DNA from 3 places in the Streptomyces sp. NPDC088252 genome. Region 3 is predicted to be linked to each of the others. Evidence: predicted binding sites of a transcription regulator. Region 3 holds the regulator's gene; each other region holds the start of a gene.

Region 1 (3,274 bases), on a different contig from region 3:
TGCTTATGCGACAAAAGGAAGAATTAAACATGGAAAGGCGAGAATCGGGCACGTTCGACATCGGTGCGCGCCGGGCTTCCGGCGGGCATCGCTCGGCCCGCGTGGTCCTGGCCGCACTCCTGCTCGCCGCGGTCGGCTCGGGCTGCGCGTCCGGGACCGGCGGCCGGGGCGACGCGGACACCGAGCACCGGGCCCGACCCTCCGCCGGACACCCGGGCGGTCCCGGACAGAAGGCGGGCCCCGGGCAGGCGGCCGAACAGGGCCGCGCACCCGCCGGATCCCATGAGAACGCGAGGCTCGCCCCGGCCGTGCGGGCGGCCCTCGCGAAGAAATGGGGACTGGACGGGCCACCGCTGGTCGCACCCCCGCCGCCCGGGGTGAAGCCGCACCTCACCACCCGGGAGGGGTTCGAGGTCAAGGGCGGCGACGACTCGCTGCCGCCGGTGTTCACCACCGTCCCGACCAAGGACCGGGTCGTCTTCCTGACGATGGACGACGGTTCCGAGAAGGACCCCGAGCTGCTGCGGATGATGGACGAGCTGGACATCCCGTACAGCGCGTTCCTCAGCGACTACGAGGTGCGCGACAACTACGGGTACTTCGGCGAGGCGCAGCGACTGGGCGTGTCCCTCAACAATCACACGCTCAACCACCCCTATCTGCCCGGCCTCTCCCACAGCGAGCAGAAGCGCGAGATCTGCGACCAGCAGGACATCATCGAGAAGCGGTTCGGAAAGCGTCCCACCCTCTTCCGTCCGCCGTACGGCAACTACAACGGGGACACGCTGCGCATCGCGAAGTCCTGCGGCATCAAGGCCGTGCCGCTCTGGAACGCGGAAGCGTTCCCGGACCACATGGAATGGCGCGAGGGGGACCAGGACCTGCACCCCGGCGACATCATCCTCACGCACTTCCGGGGCCGGAAGGAGTGGGGAGCCGGCATGACCGACCTGGTCCGGGCGGTCATGAAGACCATCACGGACAAGGGGTACGCCGTGGCCCGGCTGGAGGACTACGTATGACAAGGGCGCACCGGCTGCTCGCCGGACTGCTGACAGCAGGTGCGCTGCTGACCGCCACCACCGCGTGCGCACAGTCGGTGGACCCGATCGAACGGCTGGGCCGCAAGGCCGCGCAGAAGATGACCCGGCCGCGGCCGGCGCCGGAGGCCGGCCCGCGGGCGCGTCCGCACGGCGATCACGGGGCGCCGGGGTCGCTGGTCGTCGTCGCCTGCCCTCAGCCGCCGGAGTCCAGGCACTCGCGATTGTCGCCGCCGCTGAGGCACTGGTGGCCGGACCGTCCGGGATCGTACGAGGGGGCGGGGGCCGGTGCGGGGTGCGAACGGCGGTAGTCCTCGTGCCCGGTCAACACGGTGGCCAGGCACAGCAGCAGTGCGGCCAGGACCTGGATGCCACCCGCCCAGGGCCAGTTCGAGCGGATCAGGACCACGGCGAACAGGGAGACCACCGCGGCGAACCCGCCGAAGACGAGGACCGGCGTCCAGTCCATGGGCGGCGGACCGGGCGTCTCCCGGCCGCCGAGGTCCAGTCGCGAGACCGTCAGGGAGTAGGCGGCGACCGCGCAGATCAGCCCCTCCAGGGCCACCAGCAGCAGACCGAGCAGCACGTCGAGGCAGCCGTTGACGGTGCGCGAGTGGTGCTGCGCGGTCGAAGGGCGGGGCGAGGGCGGGGGCGGGGGGCCGTACGGAGGTCCGGGCATGCACCCACGGTCGTACGGAACGGTTCGGTCCGTCCCCGCGTTGTCCTCATGGTGTCCGGACTGTTGTCCGGACTGTTGTCCGGACTGTTGTCCGGACTGTTGTGCGGTCGACCGCGCGGGGGTGGCGAGCGGCGGGGGCGGGCAGGGGTCTCGGCACGCCACGACTGGCTGAATTGGCACTCCGCTTGACCGAGTGCTAATCCCGGTCATAGTCTCGGTGCTGGCACTCACCACTGGAGAGTGCCAGCAGTACTGCGCGACTGGCAGGTCCGGCACCCGCGACGACGGATCCACCTGGTCGCCACCCAAAGACTCTTAACCCCGTGAGATCTCCGAAGGGGGAGACCGGATCGTGTCGACCGCCAGCACCAAGGTTGCGATCAAGCCGCTCGAGGACCGCATTGTGGTCCAGCCGCTCGACGCCGAGCAGACCACGGCCTCCGGCCTGGTCATTCCGGACACCGCCAAGGAGAAGCCCCAGGAGGGCGTCGTCCTGGCCGTGGGCCCGGGCCGCTTCGAGAACGGCGAGCGCCTGCCGCTCGACGTCAAGACCGGCGACGTCGTGCTGTACAGCAAGTACGGCGGCACCGAGGTGAAGTACAACGGCGAGGAGTACCTCGTCCTCTCGGCTCGCGACGTTCTCGCGATCATCGAGAAGTAATTCACCCACGTTTGCTTCTGTTCTGCGCCCCTGGCCCCCTGCGAACTAACCAGCCGGGCGGTCGGGGGCGCAGTTCATTTGAGAGGAAAGCTCAGCTCCCATGGCGAAGATTCTGAAGTTCGACGAGGACGCCCGTCGCGCCCTTGAGCGCGGCGTCAACAAGCTTGCCGACACGGTCAAGGTGACGATCGGCCCCAAGGGCCGCAACGTCGTCATCGACAAGAAGTTCGGCGCTCCCACCATCACCAACGACGGTGTCACCATCGCGCGCGAGGTCGAGCTCGACGACCCGTACGAGAACCTCGGCGCCCAGCTGGTGAAGGAAGTGGCGACCAAGACCAACGACGTCGCGGGTGACGGTACGACCACCGCCACCGTGCTGGCCCAGGCGCTCGTCCGCGAGGGGCTGCGCAACGTCGCCGCGGGTGCTTCCCCGGCCGCCCTGAAGAAGGGCATCGACGCCGCGGTCAAGGCCGTGTCCGAGGAGCTCCTCGCGACCGCCCGTCCGATCGACGACAAGACCGACATCGCCGCCGTCGCCGCGCTCTCCGCGCAGGACCCGCAGGTCGGCGAGCTCATCGCGGACGCGATGGACAAGGTCGGCAAGGACGGTGTCATCACCGTCGAGGAGTCCAACACCTTCGGTCTGGACCTCGACTTCACCGAGGGCATGGCCTTCGACAAGGGCTACCTGTCCCCGTACATGGTGACCGACCAGGAGCGTATGGAGGCCGTCCTCGACGACCCGTACATCCTGATCCACCAGGGCAAGATCGGCTCGATCCAGGAGCTGCTCCCGCTGCTGGAGAAGGTCATCCAGGCCGGTGGCTCCAAGCCGCTGCTGATCATCGCCGAGGACGTCGAGGGCGAGGCGCTGTCGACCCTCGTCGTCAA
Region 2 (3,274 bases), on a different contig from region 3:
CCCTCTCCTGCTCCTCCACCGGCAACCTCGCCGGTGCGGTGGGTGCCGCCGCCGCCCGCGCCGGCTTCCGCTCCTGCGTCTTCATCCCGCACGACCTGGAGCAGGGCAAGGTCGTCATGGCCGCGGTGTACGGCGGCGAGCTGGTCGGCATCGAGGGCAACTACGACGACGTCAACCGCTTCTGCTCGGAGCTCATCGGCGACCCGCTCGGCGAGGGCTGGGGCTTCGTCAACGTCAACCTGCGCCCGTACTACGGCGAGGGCTCCAAGACCCTGGCGTACGAGATCTGCGAGCAGCTCGGCTGGCGGCTGCCCGACCAGATCGTCATCCCGATCGCGTCCGGATCGCAGCTCACGAAGATCGACAAGGGTCTGCAGGAGCTGATCAGGCTCGGACTCGTCGAGGACAAGCCGTACAAGATCTTCGGCGCCCAGGCCGAGGGCTGCTCCCCGGTCTCCACCGCCTTCAAGGCCGGTCACGACGTCGTGCGGCCCCAGAAGCCGAACACCATCGCCAAGTCCCTGGCGATCGGCAACCCGGCCGACGGCCCGTACGTCCTGGACATCGCCCGCCGCACCGGCGGCGCGGTCGAGGACGTCGACGACGAGCAGGTCGTCGACGCGATCAAGCTGCTGGCACGCACCGAGGGCATCTTCGCGGAGACGGCCGGCGGGGTGACGGTCGGCGTGACGAAGAAGCTGATCGAGGCCGGTCTGCTCGACCCGGCGCTGACCACCGTCGTCCTCAACACGGGCGACGGCCTCAAGACCCTGGACGCGGTGGCCGCCACCTCGCAGGCGACCGCGACGATCCGGCCGAGCCTGGACGCGTTCCGCGCCGCCGGCCTCGCCACCAGCTGACCACCCGAGACCGAAGGAAGGCATCCGCCATGAGCGTCAAGGTCCGTATCCCCACCATCCTCCGCACCTACACGGGCGGCCGGGCCGAGGTCCCGGCCGAGGGCTCGACCCTCTCCCAGGTCATCGAGTCCCTGGAGCAGAACCACCCGGGCATCGCCGCCCGCGTCCTGGACGACCAGGGCAAGCTGCGCCGCTTCGTGAACGTGTACGTCAACGACGACGACGTGCGCTTCGAGGGCGGTCTGGAGACGGCGACGCCGGACGGCGCCGGAATCTCGATCATTCCGGCCGTCGCGGGCGGCTGCTGATCCTGTGCCCGACTGCACAGCGTTATGGGAATTGCCCCCTCTGCGAGAGAAGCGGAGGGGGCAATTCTGCATGGTTGAGCGCGGTACAGTGTGGGAAGTCCCCCCAGCTGCCCGCGCCGCCCGCATATGAGAATGCGCCTGGTCGCGACAAGATGCAGCCAAAGTGTTGGATCTCCTTGCGTCATAAGTCACGTTTGCCCGGCCCGACTTGCCCGGGAATCCCATGAATTCCGCATATTCGGGCGTGCGGCGCTGCCCAGAATTCTCGTCCGATTGACCTGTTGCAGAGGGCAGTTGGGCAGATACATTCGGCCGCGGTCGACGCGTTCCGGCGCACGCACCCTCTCCTGTCGGAGGGTGAGTTCTGACCCGGGTCCGCGAAGTGCGGTCCTGCGCAAGGGCCAGTAATAGGGGAGTTAGGCATGGCTCAGGGCACCGTCAAGTGGTTCAACGCGGAGAAGGGGTACGGCTTCATCGCGGTCGACGGTGGTGCGGATGTTTTCGTCCACTACAGCGCGATCCAGATGGACGGGTACCGCACCCTTGAAGAGGGTCAGCGAGTTGAGTTCGAGATCTCGCAGGGCCAGAAGGGGCCGCAGGCGGACATGGTCAAGCTCGCCGTCGGCTGAGCTCGACGCGGTCGGCCAACGACACCACTCACGCACGGAGGGCCCGTACCCCAGGGGTACGGGCCCTCCGCGCGTCGGCGTCCGGGCCCGCCGTGCATCCGCGCCAGGGCGCGCCGTGCGGAGTCGTCCTTGTCCACATCCGGAGGGGGACGCTTGCACTCTCGGGGGTCGAGTGCTAATCATTGGCGTTAGCACTCTCCAGGTGAGAGTGACAGAACTTGGACCGGGCCGGTGAGGCCCGCAGGTCCGGTGGGGCAAGGAACCACCGGTCACGCAGGCCGTCCGTCGCGGGCGCCACTCGGTCCGGAGCAATCCACCCCTGTCCGGGAGGACCACTTCACATGGCCAAGATCATCGCGTTCGACGAGGAGGCCCGGCGCGGTCTCGAGCGCGGCATGAACCAGCTCGCCGACGCCGTCAAGGTCACCCTTGGCCCCAAGGGTCGCAACGTCGTCCTCGAGAAGAAGTGGGGCGCCCCCACGATCACCAACGATGGTGTTTCCATCGCCAAGGAGATCGAGCTGGAGGACCCGTACGAGAAGATCGGTGCGGAGCTGGTCAAGGAGGTCGCCAAGAAGACGGACGACGTCGCCGGCGACGGTACGACCACCGCCACCGTTCTCGCCCAGGCTCTCGTCCGCGAGGGCCTGCGCAACGTCGCCGCGGGTGCCAACCCGATGGCCCTCAAGCGGGGTATCGAGAAGGCCGTCGAGGCCGTCTCCGCCGCCCTCCTGGAGCAGGCCAAGGACGTGGAGACCAAGGAGCAGATCGCTTCGACGGCCTCCATCTCCGCCGCCGACACCCAGATCGGCGAGCTCATCGCCGAGGCCATGGACAAGGTCGGCAAGGAAGGCGTCATCACCGTCGAGGAGTCCCAGACCTTCGGTCTGGAGCTGGAGCTCACCGAGGGTATGCGCTTCGACAAGGGCTACATCTCGGCGTACTTCGCCACCGACATGGAGCGCATGGAGTCGTCCCTCGACGACCCGTACATCCTGATCGTGAACTCCAAGGTCAGCAACGTGAAGGACCTCCTTCCGCTGCTGGAGAAGGTCATGCAGTCCGGCAAGCCGCTGCTGATCATCGCCGAGGACGTCGAGGGCGAGGCCCTGTCGACCCTGGTCGTCAACAAGATCCGTGGCACCTTCAAGTCCGTCGCCGTCAAGGCCCCGGGCTTCGGTGACCGCCGCAAGGCCATGCTCGGCGACATCGCCATCCTCACCGGTGGCACCGTCATCTCCGAGGAGGTCGGCCTCAAGCTGGAGAACGCCGGTCTCGACCTGCTCGGCCGCGCCCGCAAGGTCGTCATCACCAAGGACGAGACCACGATCGTCGACGGTGCCGGTGACAGCGACCAGGTCCAGGGTCGCGTCAACCAGATCCGCGCCGAGATCGAGAACTCCGACTCGGACTACGACCGCGAGAAGCTCCAGGAGCGCCTCGCGAAGCTGGCCGGCGGCGTGGCCGTCATCAAGGC
Region 3 (3,274 bases):
GAACTGGCCGGTGGGCCGCTCCTCGCCACGCACCTTCGCCAGGTCCCGCAGCAGTCGCTCCTGCTCCGGGTCCAGCTTCGTCGGGGTCATCACCTCGACGTGCACGATCAGATCGCCGCGTCCGCCGCCCCGCAGATGCGTGATGCCGCGTCCGTGCAGCGGGACGGACTGGCCGGACTGGGTGCCGGGCCTGATGTCGACCTCCTCCAGTCCGTCGAGCGTCTCCAGCGGCACCTTGGTGCCGAGCGCGCCCGCCGTCATGGGGATGGTGACCGTGCAGTGCAGATCGTCGCCGCGGCGCTGGAACACCGGGTGCGGCAGCTCGTGGATCTCCACGTAGAGATCACCGGCCGGACCGCCGCCGGGGCCGACCTCGCCCTCGCCCGCCAGCTGGATGCGCGTGCCGTTGTCGACACCGGCGGGGATCTTCACGGTGAGTGTGCGCCGCGAGCGGATGCGGCCGTCGCCGGCGCACTCCGGGCAGGGGGTCGGCACGACCGTGCCGAAGCCCTGGCACTGCGGGCAGGGCCGCGAGGTCATGACCTGGCCCAGGAAGGACCGGGTGACCTGGGAGACCTCACCGCGGCCGCGGCACATGTCGCAGGTCTGGGCGGAGGTGCCGGGCGCGGCGCCCTCGCCGTTGCAGGTCGCGCAGACGACGGCCGTGTCGACCTGGATGTCCTTGGTGGTGCCGAACGCGGCCTCCGCCAGATCGATCTCCAGCCGGATCATCGCGTCCTGGCCGCGCCGGGTGCGCGAACGGGGCCCGCGCTGCGACGACGTACCGAAGAACGCGTCCATGATGTCGGAGAAGTTGCCGAAGCCGCCCTGTCCGAATCCGCCCGCGCCACCGCCGCCGGAGGCGGACAGCGGGTCGCCGCCGAGGTCGTAGACCTGCTTCTTCTGCGGGTCCGACAGCACCTCGTAGGCGGCGTTGATCTCCTTGAACCGCTCCTGGGTCTTCGGATCGGGGTTCACATCCGGATGCAGCTCACGGGCGAGCCGCCGGAATGCCTTCTTGATCTCGTCCTGAGATGCGTCGCGGCGCACGCCGAGTACGGCGTAGTAGTCCGTGGCCACTTACGACTCCGCCAGGATCTGTCCGACGTAACGTGCCACTGCGCGTACCGCTCCCATCGTTCCGGGGTAGTCCATGCGGGTCGGTCCGACCACGCCGAGTTTGGCGACTGCCTCGTCGCCCGAACCGTAGCCGACCGCGACGACGGACGTGGAGTTGAGCCCCTCGTGGGCGTTCTCGTGCCCGATCCGTACGGTCATGCCCGAGTCCTTGGCCTCGCCGAGCAGCTTCAGCAGCACGACCTGCTCCTCCAATGCCTCCAGCACCGGCCGGATCATCACGGGGAAGTCGTGCCCGAACCGGGTGAGGTTGGAGGTGCCGCCGATCATCAGCCGCTCCTCCGTCTCCTCGACGAGGGTTTCGAGCAGGGTGGAGAGCACGGTGGACACGGTTCCCCGGTCCTCGCTCTCGAAGGATTCCGGCAGGTCCTGCACCAGCTGCGGGACGTCCGTGAAACGGCGTCCGACGACCCGGCTGTTGAGCCGGGCCCGCAGATCGGCGAGAGAGGTCTCACCGAACGGAGCGGGGCAGTCGATCATGCGCTGTTCGACCCGGCCGGTGTCCGTGATCAGCACGAGCATCAGCCGGGCGGACGCCAGCGAGAGCAGTTCCACATGCCGCACCGTGGACCGGGTCAGCGAGGGGTACTGCACGATGGCGACCTGCCGGGTCAGCTGCGCCAGCAGCCGAACGGTGCGGCCCACGACGTCGTCGAGGTCGACCGCGCCGTCGAGGAAGTTGTGAATGGCGCGACGTTCCGGCGACGAGAGGGGCTTGACACCCGCGAGCCTGTCGACGAAGAGCCGGTAGCCCTTGTCCGTCGGGATGCGTCCCGCGCTGGTGTGGGGCTGGGCGATGAAGCCCTCGTCCTCCAGCACCGCCATGTCGTTGCGGACGGTGGCCGGGGAGACCCCCAGCTTGTGCCGTTCGGTGAGCGCCTTGGAGCCGACGGGCTCCTCGGTGCCGACATAGTCCTGGACGATGGCGCGCAGCACTTCGAGTCTGCGTTCGCTGAGCATCGCGCACACCTCCAGCTGTGTTTCCTCGGTGGTTCTCGGGCCGTTCCTGTTTCTTTGCCAGGAATCCTCCTGGCACTCTGCCGATGTGAGTGCCAGCAATCCCCCGGCCAGTGTACGGCGGACGAGTGGGGGCCTAGCAAGGGCGACCGGCCACCCTGCCGCGAGACCGTGCAGGTCTTTGCGGATAGCGTCGCGGTATGGACGCCTCTTGGGAAGAGTTCGGCTGGGAGCGACTCGGTCACGGAGTGGGCCGGCGGCGGCTTCCCGGATGGGATGCGACGGTCGCACTGGTGGCCGGAACGGACGGCGCGCTGCTCTACGACACCGGATCGACGCTCCGCGAGGGGGCGCAGGTGCGGGCCCAGGCACAGGCCCTGCTGGGCCGGAGGGTGACGCATATCGCACTCAGCCACCCTCATTTCGACCATGTGCTGGGTACTGCGGCGTTCTCCGGCGCCCAGGTGTACGGAGCGGTCGGCATGGCCGGGCTCCTGAGGCGCGGGGCGGACGAGCTGTGCGCCGACGCGGTGCGCCACGGGGTGCCCGAGCACGACGCGGCGGAGGCCGCCGGTGTGCTGGTGGCACCGCACCACGAGGTGTGCGGCGAGTGGACCCTCGATCTGGGCGGCGGCCGTCAGGTGCTGCTGGCGAACGTGGGCCCCGCCCACAGCGGCCACGATCTGGTGGCGCTCGTCCCCGGCTCCCCGACGGTGGTGCTCTGCGGCGACCTGGTCGAGGAGTCCGGCGAACCGCAGGCGGGCCGGGACGCGGTGCCGTCCCGCTGGCCGGCCGCGCTGGACCGGCTGCTGGCGCTCGGCGGCGAGGACGCGGTGTACGTCCCGGGGCACGGGGCGGTGGTGGACGCGGCGTTCGTCAGGGCCCAGCGCGACCGGCTGGCCGCCCTCTTCGGCGTGTCGTGAGGTGTTGTCGTCCTATCGTCATCCAATGCGCAGCTACCAGCCGGACCTGACCCCGCCGTGGAAGAGGTCCGCCCCCGTTCCCGAGGTCCCCGCCGAGCCCGATCTGGTCGTGGAGGAGGTCTCCACCGGATTCTGCGGTGCGGTGATCCGCTGTGAGAAGACGGCCCAGGGTCCGACCGTGACCCTGGAGGACCGTTTCGGCAAGCACCGGGTGTTCCCGATGGAGCCGCGCGGCTTCCTGCTGGAGGGCCGGGTGG

The links. Region 3 encodes HrcA, which represses chaperone genes, less so after heat shock. Its sites were predicted from a motif close to TTNGCACTCNGNNNNNCNGAGTGCNAA; they were not measured.
Region 1: the regulator HrcA is predicted to act here: its motif matches at 1,893-1,919, upstream of groES (co-chaperone GroES).
Region 2: the regulator HrcA is predicted to act here: its motif matches at 1,950-1,976, upstream of groL (chaperonin GroEL).

The regions. Positions count from the first base shown of each region.
Region 1 covers NZ_JBIURS010000003.1:960-4,233, reverse strand. Annotated here, with positions in the region: gene ACIOHC_RS06855 (polysaccharide deacetylase family protein) at 30-1,022, shown strand; gene ACIOHC_RS06850 (DUF6234 family protein) at 1,237-1,719, opposite strand; gene groES (co-chaperone GroES) at 2,072-2,380, shown strand; gene groL (chaperonin GroEL) at 2,481-3,274, shown strand, end outside.
Region 2 covers NZ_JBIURS010000003.1:399,383-402,656, reverse strand. Annotated here, with positions in the region: gene thrC (threonine synthase) at 1-860, shown strand, start outside; gene ACIOHC_RS08850 (MoaD/ThiS family protein) at 890-1,168, shown strand; gene ACIOHC_RS08845 (cold-shock protein) at 1,591-1,797, shown strand; gene groL (chaperonin GroEL) at 2,139-3,274, shown strand, end outside.
Region 3 covers NZ_JBIURS010000001.1:572,236-575,509, reverse strand. Annotated here, with positions in the region: gene dnaJ (molecular chaperone DnaJ) at 1-1,080, opposite strand, end outside; gene hrcA (heat-inducible transcriptional repressor HrcA) at 1,081-2,097, opposite strand; gene ACIOHC_RS02470 (MBL fold metallo-hydrolase) at 2,295-3,017, shown strand; gene ACIOHC_RS02465 (DUF3097 domain-containing protein) at 3,043-3,274, shown strand, end outside.